3 regions of the Solibacillus sp. FSL K6-1554 genome follow, and region 3 is predicted to be linked to each of the others. Evidence: riboswitches for the same ligand, from Rfam matches in the RefSeq annotation. Region 3 holds a riboswitch; each other region holds the start of a gene.
What was found. Region 3 has a riboswitch for cobalamin ahead of MHB58_RS05980 (hypothetical protein). Riboswitches for the same ligand answer to the same signal wherever they lie in the genome.

Region 1 (7,397 bases), 360 kb from region 3:
CAAATTATTATGTAGTGCATTACAAAGTTTAAAAAGCTGTCTTCATACTGAATATGCTTTAATCGATGAGGAAGAAGTACGCATGTTACCGGTCATTGATGCATTACTGGATAAGGGACTGACGGATGAGCAATTGTTAACGTGGCTAAAAGGATTGCATTACATAGAAGTAGAGGATTGGCATAAGAAATACCGGTATGAATGGAATGTGAAAAAATTTGAGGCAGCATTATTAAGACATTTATTAAAATCAACCAAATGTACAAAAACAGCCGATTGGATTATTTTTGGAAATCCAACTTTTGTTTAGTAAGGAGTTGAAAAATTGAGACGTATTTTTTTAATGATACTGCCATTCATTTTATACATAACAGGCTTACTCGCATATTATTTTGATAAGATTAACGGTTATCAATTTATTATTTTTATTATAGTGGGCCTGGGTATTTCAATTTTCGGATTCTTTGTTTACCGGAACCAGAAGAAGTTGAAAGCAGCTTTTTTAGGGATTTTTTATATACTAGCCCTATTAGCTGTCTTTGAAAGCCGACTGATTGATTATGAAAAATATACTTATTTTCTTATGTCATATAACGAGCCTTTTGAAATAGTGGAAGACTCAGGAATCAATGTACTGGCAGTGGAAGTGATTGAGATCCCATATATAACGGACTTGAACTACTTAATTCATACTATGGAATCTTCAACTTATAAAAAAGTTTTGGATTCGGAAGTTGTCACGAATAAAATCCGGTACCGTTCGAAAAACGAAGAATTACTAAGTTATGTACGTCCTATGGAGAAACATTTTGAGACGATGAAGGAAAATGTCCTTGCTTATTTACCAGAAAACGCTTTTGCTATTAATCAATTTTTAGAAAGAGAAGATATAGAAGGTGACAGTGCAGGACTTGCCACTGTATTAAGCGCTCTTATCGAAAATGGTGACGTTAACAATAATCTTCCGATTGCCGTAACAGGAGCGATTGATAGCAAAGGAAATGTGAAGGAGATCGGTTCAATAAAAGCGAAAACTATGATTGCCGAACAAAGCGGTTTTTCTCATATAATTCTACCTGTAGAAAATGAAGAAGAGGCGAAGAGAGTAAAAAAAGATGAGCAGCTTAATATAGAAATTATCGCTGTGGCATCTATAGAAAATGCTGTAACTGATATAAAAAAACTAAATGAAACAGGGTCATTAAATAAATAAAATGAAAAACAGAAAATAAACAACCTTTGTTAATTAGGATAGGGAATTAATGTGCAAAGGACAAAAATAATGAAGGAACAATGCTTTATCTTCACTGAAAAAAACAGATATCATAATAATTGTTCTATCATTTTTTAATAGACTATGTTATTTTTATAATAATTTAATAATTTGCAATTTAAATAAGTGCTTACAGAATTTTGTAAGGTAAAAGGGAAATTAGTGAAAGACTAATGCAGCCCCCGCTACTGTAATAGCTGATGAAATCACAATGAATCACTGTCGTAAAGATGGGAAGAAGTGAAAGTAAAAGGAAGCTTAAGCCAGGAAACCTGCTTATTTAAACGATACTTACTTTTCGGAGGGAGAAGTATAGGCGAAACAAGTAATTGTTTTTGTGTTTTTCTATACTTTTTTAGTATTAATTTCACATGCCCGTACCTCTTTCTAACGAGAGGTGCGGGCTTTTTTTATTTTAGTGGATAACCAATACTAGTTTTTGATGAAATCCACATAAGAAAAATTATCATCACGTCCTATTTGGTACGAGATGTATTTTACTAATAGGGAGGGTGTTTACATGCAAAAAGGAAAGATCTTTGTTGTAGGGTTCGGACCTGGAGATCGGGAACATATAACAAAACGTGCAGTCGATGCACTACAGCAAAGCGATCACATTATGGGCTACAAAACGTATGTTGAACTGATTGAGCACTTAGTGACGGCGAAAACCATTGTCAGTACGGGAATGACTGAAGAAGTTTCACGTGCGCAAGAAGCTGTAAAACAGGCTGAAGCCGGCCATATAGTTGCTGTTATTTCCAGTGGTGATGCAGGTGTTTACGGAATGGCGGGCCTCGTATATGAAGTATTAATTGAAAAGGGATGGACTGCAAAAGAAGGGATTGAAGTAGAAGTCGTTCCGGGTATATCAGCGATTAACTCCTGTGCAAGTTTACTTGGCGCTCCTGTTATGCATGATTCGTGCACAATTAGTTTAAGTGACCATTTAACACCATGGACGGTCATCGGAAAACGGATTGAGGCAGCGGCAATGGCAGACTTTGTCGTTGCGTTTTACAATCCTAAATCCGGCAGACGGACAAGACAAATTGTGGAAGCGCAACGAATATTGCTTAAGTATCGTTCACCTGATACACCTGTCGGATTAGTAAAAGCTGCCTATCGGGATACGCAGGACATTGTGTTAACAACACTAGAAGAAATGCTCGAACATGATATCGGAATGCTGACAACGGTCGTCGTGGGGAATTCCTCAACATTTTACTACGATAATAAAATCATTACACCGCGTGGTTATCAGCGTAAATATACGTTAGGAGAAGAAAAGCAACTATTAAAACCGCACCAACGTTTGAAAAAAGAAGCGGAACCTTGGGCGTTGGATCAGGAAACGGGTGAAGCAAAGACCGGGTATGAAAAAATTGAAGCTATAGAGAAAAAAATAGTTGAACCAGCAGCAATTAAAACAACCGCATTACAGCTTGCAAATGAAGCATTAGCGCTCGTACATAAAGAAACGTCAGCAGTAAAAGTTGAAGAAAATCCTTTTTTAGTGCAGCAAGAAGTGGAATCCATATTTGAGTTTGCTGTATCACCAGGTGTTGCCAATAAAATGATTACACCTGCACAAATGATTACAATGGCAGAGGTTGTAGGAGAACGGGGTACGATGGAGTATACGCCTGATCACCGTCTCTTATTGAAGGTACCAACTGATTCACCTCAAAGAATCGTAGAAACGGTAGAAAAAACGGGTTTACTTGTTCAACCTGTCGGCGACGTAGTAATCGTCAAGGCGTGTGATTTCTGTTACGGCGAAAAAGCCGAATCCATTCCATATGCTGAAGAGATTATGGAAACACTTGGTGGCATTAAAATGCCGAAAGAACTACATGTCGGTTTTAACGGTTGCGGAATGGCATGTTATCGCGCGGTTTTTGATGATATCGGCATTGTTTACCGCAAGAAAAAGTTTGATTTGTTTATCGGTTCCAAACCAGTTGGACGAACAGCACATGCAGCACAACCTGTCCTTGAAGGGATCGATCCCGAAAAATTGATTCCTTTACTAACAGAAATCGTTGCGGACTATAAAGAAAATGGACATCCGAATGAACGTTTTTTCAAATATTTTAAACGTGTAAAAAAAATCCTGAATTTCAATTATGTTGATATGTCATGCAAAATTAAAGTGGAAGAGGCCCCTTGTGGAGATTAGGTGAAATGATGATTTTATTTTTAGCTGGAACAAGTGATGCAAGAGAGCTGGCGGTTCAATTAATGCAAGCGGGACAAGAATTGGTGGCGACTGTCGTGACGGAATCTGCTGCAGCGAGTCTACAGGAAGCGAATGTTCCGTACCATGTCGGTCGTTTAACAGAACAGCAAATGAAGGAACTAATTGAAGAACGGCGGGTAACAACGGTTATCGATGCCAGTCATCCATATGCGGAAGAGGCTTCCAAAACAGCGATGGCCGCTGCAAATTTAACGGGTATTCCTTATATTCGATATGAACGTCCGCAGCAAAGTTATGTACATCCGCTTGTTACGGAAGTGGAAACGTATACAGAAGCGGCAATTGCTGCATCCGCACATTCAGGAACAATTATGCTGACGACAGGCAGTAAAACGCTTGCCGTTTTTACGGAACAATTATTACATAACGAAAATATTCGTCTTGTCTGCCGGATGCTGCCAAATAAAGAGAATATGGAGAAATGCCATGACCTTGGGGTGAAGCAGCGTGATATTATCGCAATCCAAGGCCCGTTTTCAAAAGAACTGAATAAAGCGCTTTACGAACAATTCAGCACAACACTTATTATTACAAAGGAAAGCGGGAAAGTCGGTTCAGTAGACGAAAAGATGGATGCGGCTCTTGAAATTGGTATTCCAGTCATCTTAATTAAAAGACCAAAAATACAATATGAAAACTTATGCACTTCATTCGAGAAAGTGTTTGAAAAATTAGGAGGCAAATAATAATGGCAAATATGAATTTTAATACAGACTTCGTACCACTAACAGTAGACCCGGACAAAATTTATGATTACAGTTTTGCGATCATTAAAGAAGAAATGGGCGAACATTCTTTTACAGACGAACAATGGCTTGTCGTTCGCCGCGTTATCCATGCTTCTGCAGACTTCGAATTGGGACGCAGCATGATTTTTACGGATGATGCGATTGAAGCGGGCATTCAGTCCATCTTAGCAGGACGTCATGTTGTAGCTGATGTTCAGATGATTGAAAGTGGTTCAGGGCGCAAACGATTCCAAAAACATGGCGGGGATTTACATTGTTATATCGCAGATGAAGATGTATCGATCGAAGCAAAAAAACTTGGAACAACTCGTGCGATTATTTCGATGCAAAAGGCGACTCAACTACAAGAAGGCGGGATTTATGCAATTGGGAATGCCCCGACAGCTTTACTTGAATTAATTCGCCTGATTAAAGAAGGTCTTGCAAAGCCGGATTTAATTATCGGGATGCCTGTTGGGTTCGTTTCGGCAGCAGAATCGAAAGCGGAATTAGCGATTTTAGAAGGAATTCCGTTTATTACGAATGTAGGAAGAAAAGGTGGCAGTACTGTAACCGTCGCAGCATTAAATGCCATCTCAATCATGGCAGATGAACGAGCAAAAGAAACGAAATAAAAAAGATCCGTCGGAAATGCGTCACGGCTATACAACGGGAGCTTGTGCAACTGCGATGACAAAGGCTGCCTTGTACGCACTTGTGACCGGAGAAGTTCCTGAACATGTAACAATTCATTTACCTGTAGGAAAAGATGCAACATTTACGGTGGCATCTTTTGCAGTAAAGGACAATGAAGTGATGTGTGAAACGATTAAGGATGCCGGTGATGATCCGGATGCGACACATAAAGCACGCATTCAAAGTACGGTTCGTTTTATAGAGAAAAGCGGTGTTCACTTAGATGGAGGAATCGGTGTTGGTCGTGTAACAAAAGCAGGACTGCCCGTCCCTGTTGGAGAAGCGGCAATTAACCCTGTTCCGAGAAAAATGCTTCATGGTGTCGTCGAAGAAGCGATTCAACTTTTCCAGATTGACAAAGGAATCGAAGTGATTATTTCTGTTCCGGACGGTGAGGAAATTGCGAAAAAGACGTTAAATGCAAGGCTTGGTATACTGGGCGGAATTTCTATATTAGGTACGCGCGGAACAGTCGTGCCCTTTTCAAGTTCAGCATATATGGCAAGTATCGTGCAGGCAATCAGTGTTGCAAAAGAAGCAGGCTGTGATCATCTTGTCATTACAACCGGCGGACGCAGTGAAAAATATGCAATGAAGCAATATCCGCATTTACCGGAAGAAGCATTTATAGAGATGGGGGATTTCGTCGGTTTTACGTTAAAGCATATCGCCCGTAAAGAGATTCCCCAAGTATCGCTTGTCGGAATGATGGGGAAGTTTTCGAAAGTGGCACAGGGTGTCATGATGGTGCATTCCAAGAGTGCGCCAATCAGTTTCCCGTTTTTGGCTGAAATCGCGAAAAAAGCCGGAGCTGATCCAGAAATAATCGAGCAAATTCTGCATGCGAATACGGCATCGCAAGTAGGGGAAATCATGCAGGGGAATGACCAATTTTTTAAAGCGCTTTGTAAAAACTGCTGTTACTATGCACTGGATCATACGAAAGCGAAATTACGTGTCTCCACAACTTTGTATGCAATGAACGGTGACATGCTAGGAAAGGCTGAGAATATTGAACAATTGGATGAGAATGATTGGTATCGGGGATAACGGACCAGCAAGTTTACTTCCTCAATATATCGCTTGGATTGAATCAAGTGAAGTACTAGTTGGTGGTGAACGTCATCTTGACTTTTTTCCGGACTACACTGGCGAAAAGATCATTATAAAAGGTGGACTCTCACGACTAGTGGAAAAGCTGCAAGAAGAAAAAAGAAACGTCGTCATTATAGTATCGGGTGACCCATTGTTTTACGGTTTAGGAGGAGTTTTGGCAAAAAAGCTCCCATTAGAAATTTACCCATATGCTAGCTCTGTTCAATTAGCATTTACAAGAATGCAGGAAAGCTGGCAGGATGCCTATTTAACGAGTGTTCATGGCCGGTCGATGAAAGGGCTTGCCCAAAAAATCGATGGTCGAAAAAAAGTAGCCATTTTGACAGATGAAGTCAATTCACCAAATGCACTGGCCCGCTATTTAAAAGCATTCGGTATGACAGAATATGATGCGTTTGTTGCAGAAAACTTGGAAGGTAAGGCAGAACGATGTCGCCATCTTTCTTTAGATGAAATGGAAAACGCTGAATTTTCACCACTAAATGTTGTCATTTTAAAACAGCGTGAAGTGGTCGAGCGTGCGTCAATCGGTATTGATGATGACAAGTTTATTCAGCGAAAACCGGATAAAGGGCTCATCACAAAAAAGGAGATCCGTGTACTTTGTCTGCAAGCACTGCAATTAAGAGAAACAAGTATCGCATGGGACATTGGGACATGCACGGGGTCAGTTGCTATAGAAATGTCGAAAATAGCCCGGGAAGGTCAAGTATTTGCGATTGAAAAAAATGAAACAGATTTGGAAAACTGTCTTCAAAATCAGCATATTCATCGTACAGATTTTACAGCTGTTTTAGGAAAAGCTCCAGAAAGGTTAGAAGAATTTCCTGATCCGGACGCCATTTTCATCGGTGGCAACGGCGGTAATATGGAGCAGTTGCTGCAACTATGTGTGAATCGATTAAAGCCAAATGGCCACATTGTTATGAACATCGCAACAATTGAGAACTTAGCAGAAGCTATGGGGCATTTTAAAAAGTTCAATTGTGATGTTTCTGTACTGCAGGCACAAATCTCAAAAAGTAAGCCAATTTTAAATTTAACGCGTTTTGAACCGTTAAATCCAATTTTTATCGTAACAGCACAGAAAGGGTTGGAATTATGACAATCGGTACATTAATCGGATTAGGTGTTGGACCAGGTGATCCGGAACTTATTACAGTAAAAGCGTTTAGAATGTTAAAAGAATGCCCGGTCATTGCATATCCTCAAAAATTGCGCGGCAGTAAATCGTATGCGCAACGAATAATCGATGTGTACGTTAATCCGGCGGAAAAAGAAATGCTGGGGCTTGTATTTCCGATGACGAAGGACGAGGAGA
Region 2 (7,397 bases), 390 kb from region 3:
TATTCCGTCATATTATTTGCACCAATTTGTGCGCTTTTAGCGGTCGTATTAATTGCACCAAGCAATGTTTTACCATTTTTCTCAGGTATATTCATGGAAAAGATGGTCGGATTTATTAAATCATATTTTGCTGTTTTCCTTTTGGGAGCTATTTTCGGAAAAGTTGTAGAAATGTCAGGAATTGCTGAGTCAATTGCCAAAACAATTGTCAGCTGGCTTGGTGCGAAACGAGCAATGCTCACGATCGTATTGCTTGGCGCCATCTTAACATACAGTGGAGTGAGTTTATTTGTAGCGGTATTTGCGATTTACCCATTTGCTGCACAAATGTTTAGACAGGCAAATATTCCTAAACGTTTAATTCCAGGTACGATTGCTCTTGGTGCATTTACCTTTACAATGGATGCACTGCCTGGGACACCACAAATACAAAACGTTATTCCAATCGCCTTCTTTAAAACGGATATTTATGCAGCACCGGTTCTAGGAATCATAGGGGCAATTGTCGTTTTAACAGCTGGATTACTATACTTGGAGGCTAGAAGAAAAAAAGCCGAATTAGCTGGAGAAGGTTATTACGGGTTTGATTCGGAAACGGCCGTTACGATTCAAAGTGCAGAAGTAAAGGATGAGCCTGCTCTTCCCGATTTAACAGCCAAACAATCGCTGTCTAGACAAATACTGGCTTTTGTTCCGCTTATTTTGGTTGGGGTTACCAATAAAATATTTGTTACAAGTATACCTAAATGGTATCCGAATGGCTTTGACTTTGAAGCACTTGGCTTGAGTGCCTATAAAGTGGATGTAGCAACATCTGCTCCTATTTGGGCGATTATTATGGCGTTGATTGTGGGAATTATATCATCTATTGCCTATGATTTTAAACGGGTATTTAGTGGTTTTAAAGATGGCGTTAATACAGCGATTGGAGGGTCGCTGCTGGCGACTATGAATACCGGCGCTGAATATGGATTTGGCGGGGTCATTGCAGCCCTTCCAGGATTTGCGAAAATCAGCGACGGGATATCGACAACATTTACAAATCCACTTGTCAATGGTGCAGTTACGACCACTACTCTTGCCGGTATGACGGGATCCGCATCAGGTGGTATGGGAATTGCCTTGGGAGCAATGGCTGATAAGTATAATCAGGCGATTATTGCGGCTAATATTCCACCAGAAGTAATGCACCGTGTAGTGGCAATGGCTTCAGGGGGCATGGATACCCTTCCGCATAACGGAGCGGTTATTACCCTGCTGGCAGTAACGGGACTCACACATAAACAGTCATATCGGGATATTTTTGCGATTACGATTATTAAAACGTTAGCCGTATTCGTAATCATCGCACTTTATACATTCTTTGGATTAGTATAATAGAACGGAAGTTATTAAATGGCTGTTTAATATACCGAGAGTTTTAAGTCGTGTTTCGGAAATTAAATTTAAAGGAGCCAGCTCTTTTGGCTCCTCATCTAGGAGGCGTTTTTTTGTGGTACAAAATAAAGTGGTATTCATTACTGGTGCAGCACAAGGTATAGGATTTGAGATTGCGAAAGAGTTTTATACAAAAGGTGCTACTGTCGTGCTAACAGATATAAATGAAGAAAAAGTGAAAGAGGCAGCAAGCAGCCTTGGAGAACGAGCAATTGGACTTAAATGTGATGTAACAAATGAAGAAGAAATTATAGCTGCAATTAATGAAACGGTACAGAAGTTTGGTCGAATCGATATACTTATAAACAATGCTGGTATGCAACATGTTGCAATGATTGAAGATTTTCCGACAGAGCGTTTCGAACTGTTAATAAAAATAATGTTAACTGCTCCATTTGTATTAACTAAGCATGTGTTACCGCATATGAGAAAACAAAAATTTGGCCGTATTATTAATATGGCTTCTATTAACGGACTGGTTGGATTTGCAGGAAAAGCAGCCTATAATTCTGCCAAACATGGTGTTATTGGTCTCACAAAAGTTGCGGCACTTGAAACTGCATCAGATGGCATAACGGTTAACGCTATTTGTCCAGGCTATGTAGATACACCACTTGTTCGAAATCAATTGCAAGACTTAGCAGCAACACGCAATATACCTCTCGAAAACGTATTGGAAGAAGTGATTTACCCACTCGTTCCTCAAAAAAGATTACTTGATGTAAAAGAAATCTCTGATTTGTCTCTATTTATCTCAAGCGAGGGAGCAAAAGGAATGACTGGCCAGGCTATCGTTTTAGATGGCGGGTACACAGTGCAATAATTAATTCAAGGATGTTCACCTCTGTTCCCAGAGGCCGCATTCTTTAGCATGGCTTGTGCTTCGAAATCCAAGCTGACTTAGCATTGTTGGGGTCCTTAAGTCTTACGTAGAGAGCTTTATTAATAAATGGATGCCAAATTTATTAAGCAATGCAGGTGTGTAGAAATTTTTTTACCTTTCAACACACCTGTTTCCTGTTTGTCATCTGTAAACAGGCGATCAAAAAACTGCTGGAGGGATATTTAAAATTACCTGTGTAGCTGCTTACTTCCTACCTTATCAGCTATTGTTAACTTGGCCTCCTAATCTTTGTCCTCTGTTTTGATGTGTCGGATAATATACGTTTCCGTACTGTTAAAGCTCCCTTATTAATTCGTACTAATTTTTTATAATCTTAAGCAGTTGATTCATTGCTTTTTTTGCTTCCGGAATCGGAAATACCGGAAAAACATGGTTCATTTTTGGGTATTCGTAGTATTGAATTGCTACTCCCTGTTCTTTTGCTTTATCGAGAAGCATATTTGCATCGACTAACAGTAGTTCACCCGTCCCCACAAAAGCGGTAATTTGTCCAATGTCTATCAGTTCTCCATGTACAGGACTTATTTTGTAGTCGGTTAACTCCAAGCCATCCGCCCATAACCTGCCAAGCTCCTGTGCGCCTATCACTCCAAGCATCGGATCGAGTTTTTCAAGTTCTTTATAGCGCGGGTCTTCCCCTCGTACATCTAGCCAAGCAGAGTGTAGAACAATATGCTGCGGCTGCTTTTTCGAACATCGCTTTACATCCTGAGCCAACGCCATTGCCAACCCGCCTCCAGCAGAATCCCCCATAAAAATAAACGGTGCATCGTATTTTAAAACGAGATGATCATATAAGTCATGGATGGCAACAAAACACTCTCTATGTGTATGTTTAGGCAGCTTCGGATAAATTGGCACAACAATCGTGAAATTTGTCTCCTGTGCAAGCTTTACTAAATAACGCCAATGAAAAATCAGTGGATCATTAATATACGCTCCGCCGTGGAAATAGTAGATGACCTTTTCCGGTGTTTGCTGTTCATTAATTGTGTAATAGTGAATGCCATTCAATTCGTCTTTCTTTATTTGATGCTGATCTCTGAATTTAGCATCGAGTTCATACGGTTTCTCGTTATGCTTCATTGCAATAAAATCATCGAGCAGACGCAAATCCATAAACTTTTTCTTTGTTCCGCGCAGTATTAAAAACTTCTCAAACAACACACTTTGCACGCTTCGCATACAATGCCTCCATCCTATTTTTTCTACTATGATTCTTATCCATTCGACTAAAATTGATTGATCACCTTCTAAACGGATAAACGTTTCTATTTATCCTTATGCATACTTAGTACCTATTAGAAAAAAGTGTCGATTGTTTTAAGCACATTATTATCTCAATAAAACAAATCGCGATATAATTCTGAAACTTTTTCCCGACTTATCCGTAAATTAGGTAATAAATTCTAAAGGAGGGAATGATGGTGCTCATTGGATTTTACAGTGCTCTAATAATTTTCACTTTATTATTCATCATTGCAGCTTTCTTTTTTATACGGCAGTTCGTAAATAAGAAATCCTCCCCCTATAACATGAATACGTTTATGCTTGGTGTGCTAACGCTGTTCATGCTGATTGTAACGGGTATTTATGGATATGATTTTTATCATCTACAAGCGGGTAATCAGAAATTTGCGGAGGGGATTTGTGAAATCAACTTTGTAAACGGTCATGGGAGAAGTATTGATACGACTGAAGTAAAGATTGAAGATAATCTTTATAACATAAAGTCCGGTACTTACAAAGATCTACCTGATGGGCGTTATAATTGTGAACTTTCGTATTTACCGATTTCAAAAATTGTGACACAGATCGATATTCAGTCAAAAGGAGAGGAAGGAAACTAATATGGTTGATTTAGATTTTTTAATTCAGTACGGATTCATATTATTAGTGATTTCAATTACGACACTTGTCTTGTCTATGTATTTCCGGAAAAAGCCGAAAGTGGATAAAGGATTTAAGTTTGCCTATCATGGCCTATCATATCGCCGTAAATTTTTACGCACGATTTATTCAATCCCGTTTTGTATTTTTCCGTTAGCGATCATTTATTATTTTGAAAGGTTTTCCGCTAACTTTATATTTGTTACGCTGTTGCTCGTAATCGTATTTGTTTTTCAAATGTCATACAATTACATAAAGTGGAAAAAAGAAGATTAAAAGCCTGTGTTCATCCGAAAGCAGGCTTTTTTTCATTATTTCACTCCACTCGAACCAAAGCCCTTATCACCGCGCTCCGTAACCGACAGCTCGTCTGTTTCATCAATGAAAACTTGCGGAACATATTGAATGACTAGCTGGGCGATGCGCATTCCTTTCTCAATCGTAAAAGGTTCTTTCCCGTGATTGATTAAAATCACGCCGATTTCACCGCGATAGCCAGCATCGATCGTACCTGGACTATTTAACACCGTAATCCCATGTTTGAGTGCCAATCCACTACGTGGGCGTACTTGCGCTTCTGTTCCCTCCGGCAGTTCGATTTGAAGACCGGTTTTAATTAATGCGTATTCACCAGGCAATAAAACTTTTTCTTCAACCGCACTTAAATCCATCCCTGCATCCCCTTCCCGTGCCTGTTTCGGCAATACAGCATTCGGGTGGGTTTTCTTAATTTTTAATTGAATCGACATATTCAACCAACTTTCTCATTTATAAAATCTATTTACATTCAGTTATAACAAAACCATATTTTTTCTTTATTTTCAATAGGGAGTTTTCTAGAATTCTTAATGGATTTATGTTATCTTTCTTTAGGCTCTTTACTTTTATGTTGTTAAAGCTTATACTCAATTCAACTATATATTGTGTTTTTTTATCACGGTACTACTAAATGTAGTTTAAAAGGGAAGTTTGGTGTGAATCCAACGCTGTCCCCGCAACTGTAAATGCTGACTGAAGACGAATAGACCACTGTGCAATGCATGGGAAGGTATGTCTGACGGATGAAGCAAAGCCAGGAGACCTGCCGCGTTAAAACTACGTACATTTCTTCGGGGAATAGGAAATGGAGGCGCTCTTTTACTCGTTTCCATTTCAAGCTATCCTGTTTTCCGGGATAGCTTTTTTTGTTTTTTCTGCATGTTCCCCCATGACATGTGCACCACAATTACTAGTAATATTTAAATAGCGAGGGGTTCTATTATGAAACTTTATACGAAAACAATTTGTCCAAAATGCCTATGGGTAAAATCGGAGCTCAATGCTGCCAACTTGGAGGTCGAGGTTATTAATATTGACCATGATGAGAGCGCAAAACAAATAGTACTCGATGCAGGTTTTTTGTCTGTGCCGTTATTTGAAATCAACGGTGAATTTATCGCAGAGCCGACGTCAATTATCGATCGCATTTCTGAAATGACCGCATGATCATATTTGCTTCACGAACTGGTAATGTACGATCCATTGTGCAAAAACTCGGCTTGCCCGCAAAGGATCTGACGGAAGTAGAGAAAATGGATGAACCGTATCTTCTATTTACGTATACGGATGGATTAGGCTCTGTTCCCCCTATCGTCGACCAGTTCATGACTGCGAACTTTGATCTATGCAAAGGAATTATCGTAAGCGGAAACCGTAATTTTGGTCATGCTTTTTTCGGCCGTGCAGGTGACCTTTTAGCTGCACAATACGGAATTCCGTTAATCGAAAAAGTGGAAATGCGAGGAACTCCGGCGAATTATGAAGCGATTACAGATTACTACTACTCCATTTGGAAAGAGGCATCGATATGAAACAATATTTAAAATTAAATAACGATATTCTAAACCGTTACCGTGCTACCGGTGACTTGGATCTGGCGAAAGACAAAGAAGCAACACGCCGCTATTTCCTGGAAGACGTGAATGTCCGTTTACGCTACTTTATCGATATCGAGGAAAAAGTGCGTTATTTAGTCGATGAAGGCTATTACGAAAAAGAGTTTTTGGAATTGTACTCGATGGACTTTATTAAACAAATGTACAAAAAAGCCTATTCCTACAAGTTCCGGTTTCCTTCATTCATGAGTGCTTCGAAGTTCTACGAAAGCTATGCGATGAAAAGCCGGGACGGAAAAGAAATTCTGGAAAAGTATGAAGACCGAATCGTCATTATCGCCCTGTATTTAGCACAAGGCGATGAAGCATTGGCTGAAAAGGCCATCGAAGCGGTAATGACTGCCTACCAGCCGGCAACCCCAACTGCCCTAAACAGCGGAAAAAAAGCGCGCGGTGAGCTAGTCTCATGTTTTAAACTGACGATGGACGATACGATGAATTCAATCGCTGAGAATATCGGCTATTGTCTTGAACTTTCCCGCTTAGGCGGCGGTGTCGGGGTAAACTTGACCGATCTGCGTCCGTTGGGTGATCCGATTAAAGGGATCTTAAATCGTGCGAGCGGGGTTATGCCTGTTGCGAAACTGCTGGAAAATTCGTTCTCGTATTCGAATCAGCTTGGTCAACGAAATGGTTCCGGAGTGGTCTATCTAAATGTTTTCCACGGCGATATCGAGGCATTTATTTCGTCTAAAAAACCAAATGCAGACGATAAAATCCGACTTGCTACGTTATCTACAGGGATTATTCTTCCCGATATTTTCTTTGAATTAATGCGCCGCGATAAAGATATCGTATTGTTTAGTTCTTATGATATTTTCAAAGAATACGGCAAACGCATGTCGGAAATTTCGATTACGGAAATGTACTACGAATTTTTGGATAATCCAAACATCCGTAAACTGAAACGTTTAAACGCCCGTAAATTGTATACGGAAATTAAAAAGGCGCAATTTGAATCGGGTTACCCGTTCGAAATATTCGATGATAATGTCAATAACACCCACCCATTAAAGGAAATCGGGCGTGTGAAGATGTCGAATCTATGCACCGAAATTCTTCAGTATCAACAAACAAGCGTTGTTACCGATCAAAACGAGCCGAATGAATACGGCCTCGATGTTTCTTGCAATTTAGGATCGATCGACATTCACGAAGCAACGAAAGTTCAGGATTTCGGACAGCTTGTCGATACGGCAATGCGTCTTTTAACGAATGTTTCTACGATGACC
Region 3 (7,397 bases):
CCGACAATCGGTAAAAATCCATACATCCATGTAACAGACTTGGCATTCATATCCAGCTGTTTTTTTATCGGCACTGCCGAAAAAAATTGCCAAGCTAACAAAAAACCGCTCAAACTATTTTTCAACTTGGTTCCTCCTTACTTCCAACGCTGTACAAGCTGAAATTGTACTTCATATGCTTCATCACTATTTTGGACAATCCATTGATGAAGCTCACCTAATAATTTGCGATACAAATTTACCTCATCATACTGTGATGGCAGTTCATCCAGCACTTCATTTGATACAACTATTATTGTAGCACCTTGCTTCCGCCATGTTAGCAATTGCTTTTGCAGTGATTCGATACAATTATCGATGTACTCGCTATTTTCATTTTTTTGTTCATATGTATACAGTACATTCGAAAGCCATGTTGTCACACATTCAAAAAGCACAACATCATTATTTGAAAGCTGCTCGATCGTAACAGGAATCTGTGCTTGCATTTCCACTGTGTTCCAATGGGCGTTCTGATTTTCGCGGTCTTGCTGATGGCGGATAATTCGTTTTTCCATTTCCTCATCAAAGGATACACCTGTCGCGACATAGTAGAGCGTCTTTTCTTCACCTAACTGCCTAGCAAATTTTTCTGCAAAAGCACTTTTGCCGCTGCGCACACCACCGGTTATAAAAATCAATCGTATCCCCCCTTATATTTATCAATTACGCCGAGGCGTAATTGCGTCCGTATTCGGCTTTGCGCTGAAGCGCAAAGAATTCATCGCCGAAGTCGTGACATCCGCCGGAAGCCAATTAATTTCATTCAGCGATATCCGCTGAATGAAGTTAATTGAAAAAGACATGCCTAAACTTAGGCATGTCCTTCTATTCTATACTTATTTAAATAGTTCCGGGTATACTGATTGTGCCATAATTTCAACGGCTTCACCAATACGCGGTCCAGGACGGGACATAATATCTCCATCGACCAGATAAACTGCCTTTTCTGAAACTGCCTGTATTTTATCCCAACCTGTGCGTCCTAGAATCTCGTCAACTGCATTTTCCATATAGGTTGCCGGTGTAATAATAATTTCAGGATTACGAGTAATGACATCTTCTTCCGTCACACTAATCCAGCTCGTCTGATCAGCAAAAATATTTTCAACATTGGCGTGATCCATTATTTCCTGCTGGAACGTACTGCTGCCGGTAGTCCAAAGATCCGGAGCTGGCGAAACTTCATAATATGCTTTTTTCTTCGTATCAATTGTCGCTGTTTTTTCTTGTACTGTTTTGATTTGTGCTTTAATGTCGGCTACAATTTCTTCGCCTTTTTCTTTTACATCCATTACTTCGGACAGTTGGATAATATCCGTATAAACATCATCAAATGTCGCAGCCGAAGCAATTACAAATACTTTCAAACCTGCATCTTCCAATTGGGCAATTTGTGCTTCCTCCCCAATTGTATAGGCAACTACGACATCCGGATCCAATTCCAGAATTCGCTCTGCATCGATGACAGTAGAAGTCGACACACGTTCAATTTTTTGTGCGGCTTCCGGATATGTATCATATTCTGTTGCCCCGATAATTTGTTCACCGACACCCAGCTCAAACAAAATTTCTGTATTGCTAGGCTGCAGGGAAATAATCGTTTCCGGTACTTCATCGAATGTTACTTCAACACCACGATCATCAACAACTGTATACGGTACACCTTCACTTTTCGAACCGGCCTGCTCTTCTTTTTTCACATCATTTTCAGACTTTTCATCATTTGATCCGCATGCTGCTAATAAGAATGTTGCCGCTAAAGCAACGATCCATTTGTTCTTAAATTTCATTTGTTGTAACCCCTTTTTTCTTTTTCGTCGGATAAGATTTTGAGATAAATGGAATTTCCTCTTGTTGATGCTGCTGATTCATATAGACCGCCATGACAAAAAACACATTGGCAAGCAGCCCGAGAAAATCAAACAAAATTTCATCCACTTCTCTTTCCTCGCTCACTTTATGTAATGCCCTGTAAGACTTTTTCGCCTCACTGCGGCAAATATGCAGTCTTGCTGCACTTTCGATTCCTTGTGGCAGTACAAACTGCTGAATCGCTTCTCCAACTTCACTTACATAAAAATCGTATCGATCGCTTAGCCATTGCAAATCCTCAAATGTAATGGCTAATTTACCTCTTACCGAACCATTGACATGATAAGCTAACGGTTGGATTCTCCTCAAATCTTCCAAAACGAGCTGACCGGAAGCATCATCAACTAACGTCGGAAAGACTGTACCGATTCGCGTTGTTAAAGAATCGGTGCGGATTTCATAGTCGACGCAGCATGATTTTTCCCTCATAAACGGATAACAGGAAAAACGGATATCCTTTTTCATAAAATTCTCCTCACTTCAAGTAGTGCCTCACGAAATTACGAGTGTACGAAAAAAAGCCACCCAAGAAAATGGATGGCTTCAAAAATCAAAAAAGAGTGCTGCAAAAGGATGCTCATTCGATCAGTGACTGCCGTACATTCTCTTTAATTCCGAAGAGGGATGTTACGATAAGAAAAAGATTGGTCTCCTGGCTCTGCGTTTCACTTTACTCATAAGTACCTTCCCGCTATATTAGCAGTGGTCTCACACTTATTTTCATCAACGCTTACAGTTACGGAAATAGCTTCGGATTTACACCGAATTCCCATTTATGCATAATGCATCTTTTTCCTGCAAATTTATTCAATTTGTCTTAATCACTTTAGCATATTAACAGAAATATGCAATGGAAATTTACAAACAATCCGGACATTTGCCATAAATCTCAAATTTGTGTGCTTCTACAGCATAACCCGGCAGCTTTTCACCGAGCATTTCCATCGGGCAAACAGACAGTTCCTTTACATTCCCGCAATCACGGCAAATAAAATGGTGGTGATGATGATCCGACTCACAATGCATACGGAAGTTACGCTCACCGTTTAATTCTGTTTCTTCTAGAATATCAAGCTCCACGAAAGTAGCGAGGTTACGGTAAATTGTATCGAAACTCATCCCAGGGAAATCTTTTTTCAATACTGATAACAAATCACGGGCAGTCAAATATTTGTCTGTAGCTGCAAACATACCCAAAATCAACTCTCGTTTATCCGTCTTTTTATAGCCATTATCCTTTAATATTTCCCACGCGCGCGCTGCATTCACAGTATCTCTTCCCCTTCCGATTTAATTGTGAATTTCAAAACAAGCTTTTTGATTAAAATTACTAATAGCAAGATCAAAATAGATGTGACAACAATTGTTCCACCCGGTGCCAAGTTCAGGTAAAATGCAGAAATGAGTCCGATTACTACTGCCAGCTCTCCAAATACAATCGCTAAAATAATCGCCTCTTTAAAACCGCGAGCTAAACGCATCGCTGCAGCTACCGGCAATGTCATTAAGCTTGAAACAAGCAAAATCCCGACAATACGCATACTTGCTGCGATAACGAGTGCGACAACGATCATGAACAATAAATGAATCCATTTCGCAGGTAAACCGCTCGCTTTCGCATATTCCTCATCGAATGACAATACGAAAAGCTCTTTAAAAAATAAAACTAAAAATAATACAACTACGACTGCAATTGCCAGCACAACATATAGATCCTGACGTGATACAGCCGATACAGAGCCAAATAAATAGCTCATTAAATCGGTATTAAATCCGCTTGCAAGTGATATTAAAATGGCACTCACACCGATTCCGCCCGACATAATAATTGGTATCGCAAGTTCTTCATAATGTTTATATAGTCGGCGTAATCGTTCAATTAAGATCGAACCACTTACAGATGCGATAATCCCTAAATAAATCGGGTTCAGCAAAGCCAGCGCTGCAAACGATTGGCTCAAGTACAGGCTCCCGGCAATCCCCGCCAGTGTTACATGCGACAGTGCATCCGCAATTAGCGATAAACGTCTTACTACGATAAATACACCAAGCAATGGTGCAATTACTCCAATAACAAGCCCTGAGAAAAAGGCATTTTGCAAAAATTCATAGTTTAATATTGCTTCTATCATAACGGCCTGCTCCTCTTAGTGAATCTTTCGAACAGAGTGGCCGTTCCAGCTAGCAATCTGTTCTTCCGAAATCGTATCAAAATCATTTTTGTACCCGTGGAAATGAATCGACTGATTTAAGCACGCTACATGACTGACACGATCCGAAACCGTGTCCACATCATGTGTAACTAAAATCATCGTCATATTGTGATGCTTATTTAAATGTGCGAGCATATCATAGAATGCCTGCACATTTTCTCGGTCAATTCCGACTGTCGGTTCATCCAAAATAAGAAGCTTCGGATCGGATACTAAAGCACGTGCAATGAACACACGCTGCTGCTGCCCGCCGGAAAGCTGTCCAATATTCCGTTTTAGAAATTTATCCATGCCGACATCTTTTAAAGCACTTTTCACTAAAATATCCGCATCTTTTGGATAGCGTTTAAACAGCCCTACCTTTTGCGATAAACCACTCTTCACGACTTCTTCGACCGTTGCAGGAAACCCCGAGTTAAAGGCATTGGATTTTTGAGAAACATAGCCAATCCATTCGCGGTGTTTAAAATGGCTTGCTTGTTCGCCAAATAATTTAATTTCCCCTGACATAGGCTTTAACAGTCCTAAAATCAATTTCAAAAGTGTCGATTTACCGGAGCCGTTTTGCCCAATTAATGCTAAAAAATCGCCTTCATTGACACGTAGTGAAATATTTTTCAATGCTTGTGTGTATTCATATTGAAAGGAAACATCCTTCAATTCTATCAATGGTTTTTTCATTTCGTTCGCTTCTTTCTAATTCAAAATCATTACGATTTACATCAAGTTAGTATAATGCAGTTTTTTGTTTATGTAAAGGGATTAAGGTTGAACTTCAATCAGTGGGGATTTTTTTCATCCCCCACTGAAAGTTAGTTTAACCAATCGGGCTTTTACGGGTAGTTGACCTCCCACCTATCCTTTTCGATCTGATTAGGTTTAGAGGCGGGAGTCTTGGCTCTGCCGCTACGCTTTCGAGGCAGATAAATTATTACCCGTTAATGCGGGATAAACTTGAAAGGATGAAGATAATTCAAATGCTACAATGGCTTGATAACTTAAAAGGAATGAATGACAGGCAACTGCAGGATTTCGCCAAACAGCAGGGACTTGAATTGAGCATAGAAGAAGTTCAGAAGCTGCAAAAAATTCTGAAGCATGCCAATATCAGCTGGGCTCTTACCGGCGTTCCAAAAGAAGTTTTAAAAAAAATTCAGAAGCTGCTTGGGGATAGACGTTATAAAAAATTAATGAAGTTAGTCGGTTTGTAATTTAGACGGTTTTTCAGAACACATTTTTTTGTAATGCTACCTGCTCCGTAAATTACTTTCCAATCTTTTAAAAACAAAAATCAGCCGCAACACGGCTGATTTTTTTGTCTTATTATTTTCCGATTAATTTAAATGCCTTATCCAGCATTCTTACCTACACATACATCGAGTGCCAGTTCAATGGCCGCTGTTAAATCACGCATTGACCAGCCCGGAATCCGGCCGTGCTCGATCGCCAGCTCGAATGATGCAGGTATATGAATAAATCCTGCAGCTCGGATTGCTTCATTCTTTGCAGCGTAGTACAAACCTTCATACATTATATTATTACATAAATATGTTCCGGCAGAATTGGATATTGCTGTCGGATAACCTGCAGAATTTAAACGGTTGACAATTTTACGTATCGGCAATGTCGACAAATACGCAACATCCCCATCTCCTTTGATCGGTGCATCCTCAAATGCATTCCCTGCATTGTCCTTTTCCCCATCTTTTACATTCAATGCAACACGTTCCGGAGAAATTTTCGTAATGCCCGCCGCTAAGCCTAATGAAACAATAATCGTCGGCTTCACTTCTTCGACCAGTGCCAAAAACTGTTCCGGTGCTTTTGCAAAATCGACAGACAATACATGGCCAACAATTTCATACTGACCGATTGATTTTCCGTTCAGTGCCTGTACCACTTCCATTGTAGGGTTGATCGGATTTGATAAAAACGGTTCAAATCCTGTTAAAAGTAATTTCTCCATCTGTCTTGCCCCTCTATAAGTTTTTTACAAGCGCTGCCATTGTACGGTCAATATATACATTTCCACTTGATTTATTTTCCAGTAGGATCGAGAAGATATATTGTTTTCCGCTTTGGCCTTTCATATAACCTGATAATGTATATACATTCGGGATATAGCCTGTTTTTGCATAAATTCTATTTTGCAAAGCACTGTTTGTTAAACGGCTTTTTAATGTACCGCCGACCATGCGATCTTTATTGCCGGCGACTGGCAACGAATCAAAAAATGTACCGAAATAAGATTCTTTTTGAACTTTGTACAATAGCTGCGAAAGTCCGTTTGACGTTACACGGTTTGAATTGGACAATCCAGAACCATCTGCAAAACGCCAGTTGTTCACAGGAATATCCAATGAAGCACTGTATTTTTTCAGTAACGTGGCACCTTTGTTCGTACTGCCTTCACCTAGCTGCTGCTTACCCATTGCCTTTACAAGAATATCGGCAATACTGTTGTTGCTCAGCTTCATAAATGCCGGAAAAATGGCTGCCAACGTGCGTGATTCATTCGTGTAAAGCAATGTTGCCTTTTGCGGAACTTTTCCTAATTCCACTTTCGAACTCTTCACAAATTTTAAACCTGTCCCTTGCAGCGTCTGCTTAATTGCCTGCATTGTGTTTTTCGACGGGTCCTGCAATGTTACCCATTCCTTCTTACTGCTCCCTTGTGGCAGGTTTCCGGAAATGATAATACGGTTTGTATTGTAGGCACGCTCGATTGTTATTGTATTACGACTTCCTTTACTAACTGTTTTTGCTTGGTTGGAAATGACCATACCGCTTAAATTCGGTTCAATCGAATAGGTCGGTTTTGCTCCAACTTTACCAGGCTTTGCAGTAATAATGACCGTACTCGCATCAAAGTCATTGTTTTGTGACATCGTAATCGCAGCAGTACGCGCACCGAAGTAATACGTCTCATCCGACTTTAGAACACCCGGTGGCAATGTACTGCCGGAAAATGCTGTATCATCACCGATTAAATGACCATTGATTGTACGAATGCCAATGCGCTTCAATTCTTTTGCAAACTCTAAAAAGTCATCTTTTTTTAATGTCGGATCGCCACTGCCTTTTATGTAAACATTTCCATTTAATGTATCGTTGACAATAATTCCATCGATATATAAATTTGTTTTAAAACGATAGTCCTCGCCTAAAATCGACAATGCTGCAGCACCGGAAACTAATTTCATATTGGAAGCCGGTCGCATCAGTTTGTCCCCGTTTTGGGAATAGACGATTTTCCCGCTCTCTGCGTCA

Region 1: linked by a shared signal. The riboswitch ahead of cobJ (precorrin-3B C(17)-methyltransferase) and the one ahead of MHB58_RS05980 (hypothetical protein) in region 3 are both predicted to bind cobalamin.
Region 2: linked by a shared signal. The riboswitch ahead of MHB58_RS07900 (glutaredoxin family protein) and the one ahead of MHB58_RS05980 (hypothetical protein) in region 3 are both predicted to bind cobalamin.

What each region holds. Positions count from the first base shown of each region.
Region 1 covers NZ_JBBOSS010000001.1:1,611,136-1,618,532, forward strand. Annotated here, with positions in the region: gene MHB58_RS07760 (DUF2785 domain-containing protein) at 1-310, shown strand, start outside; gene MHB58_RS07765 (S16 family serine protease) at 326-1,213, shown strand; cobalamin riboswitch at 1,381-1,567, shown strand; gene cobJ (precorrin-3B C(17)-methyltransferase) at 1,794-3,455, shown strand; gene cobK (precorrin-6A reductase) at 3,464-4,222, shown strand; gene MHB58_RS07780 (precorrin-8X methylmutase) at 4,225-4,899, shown strand; gene MHB58_RS07785 (cobalt-precorrin-5B (C(1))-methyltransferase) at 4,874-6,010, shown strand; gene cbiE (precorrin-6y C5,15-methyltransferase (decarboxylating) subunit CbiE) at 5,985-7,181, shown strand; gene cobI (precorrin-2 C(20)-methyltransferase) at 7,178-7,397, shown strand, end outside.
Region 2 covers NZ_JBBOSS010000001.1:1,636,255-1,643,651, reverse strand. Annotated here, with positions in the region: gene MHB58_RS07930 (GntP family permease) at 1-1,377, shown strand, start outside; gene MHB58_RS07925 (3-hydroxybutyrate dehydrogenase) at 1,493-2,260, shown strand; gene MHB58_RS07920 (alpha/beta hydrolase fold domain-containing protein) at 2,639-3,526, opposite strand; gene MHB58_RS07915 (hypothetical protein) at 3,766-4,191, shown strand; gene MHB58_RS07910 (hypothetical protein) at 4,193-4,507, shown strand; gene dut (dUTP diphosphatase) at 4,543-4,980, opposite strand; cobalamin riboswitch at 5,152-5,334, shown strand; gene MHB58_RS07900 (glutaredoxin family protein) at 5,492-5,716, shown strand; gene MHB58_RS07895 (ribonucleotide reductase stimulatory protein) at 5,755-6,081, shown strand; gene nrdE (class 1b ribonucleoside-diphosphate reductase subunit alpha) at 6,078-7,397, shown strand, end outside.
Region 3 covers NZ_JBBOSS010000001.1:1,249,587-1,256,983, reverse strand. Annotated here, with positions in the region: gene cobS (adenosylcobinamide-GDP ribazoletransferase) at 1-125, opposite strand, end outside; gene MHB58_RS05990 (bifunctional adenosylcobinamide kinase/adenosylcobinamide-phosphate guanylyltransferase) at 138-680, opposite strand; gene MHB58_RS05985 (ABC transporter substrate-binding protein) at 879-1,832, opposite strand; gene MHB58_RS05980 (hypothetical protein) at 1,822-2,379, opposite strand; cobalamin riboswitch at 2,540-2,721, opposite strand; gene MHB58_RS05975 (Fur family transcriptional regulator) at 2,773-3,183, opposite strand; gene MHB58_RS05970 (metal ABC transporter permease) at 3,180-4,046, opposite strand; gene MHB58_RS05965 (metal ABC transporter ATP-binding protein) at 4,062-4,808, opposite strand; gene MHB58_RS05960 (hypothetical protein) at 5,105-5,338, shown strand; gene MHB58_RS05955 (pyroglutamyl-peptidase I) at 5,476-6,093, opposite strand; gene dacB (D-alanyl-D-alanine carboxypeptidase/D-alanyl-D-alanine endopeptidase) at 6,107-7,397, opposite strand, start outside.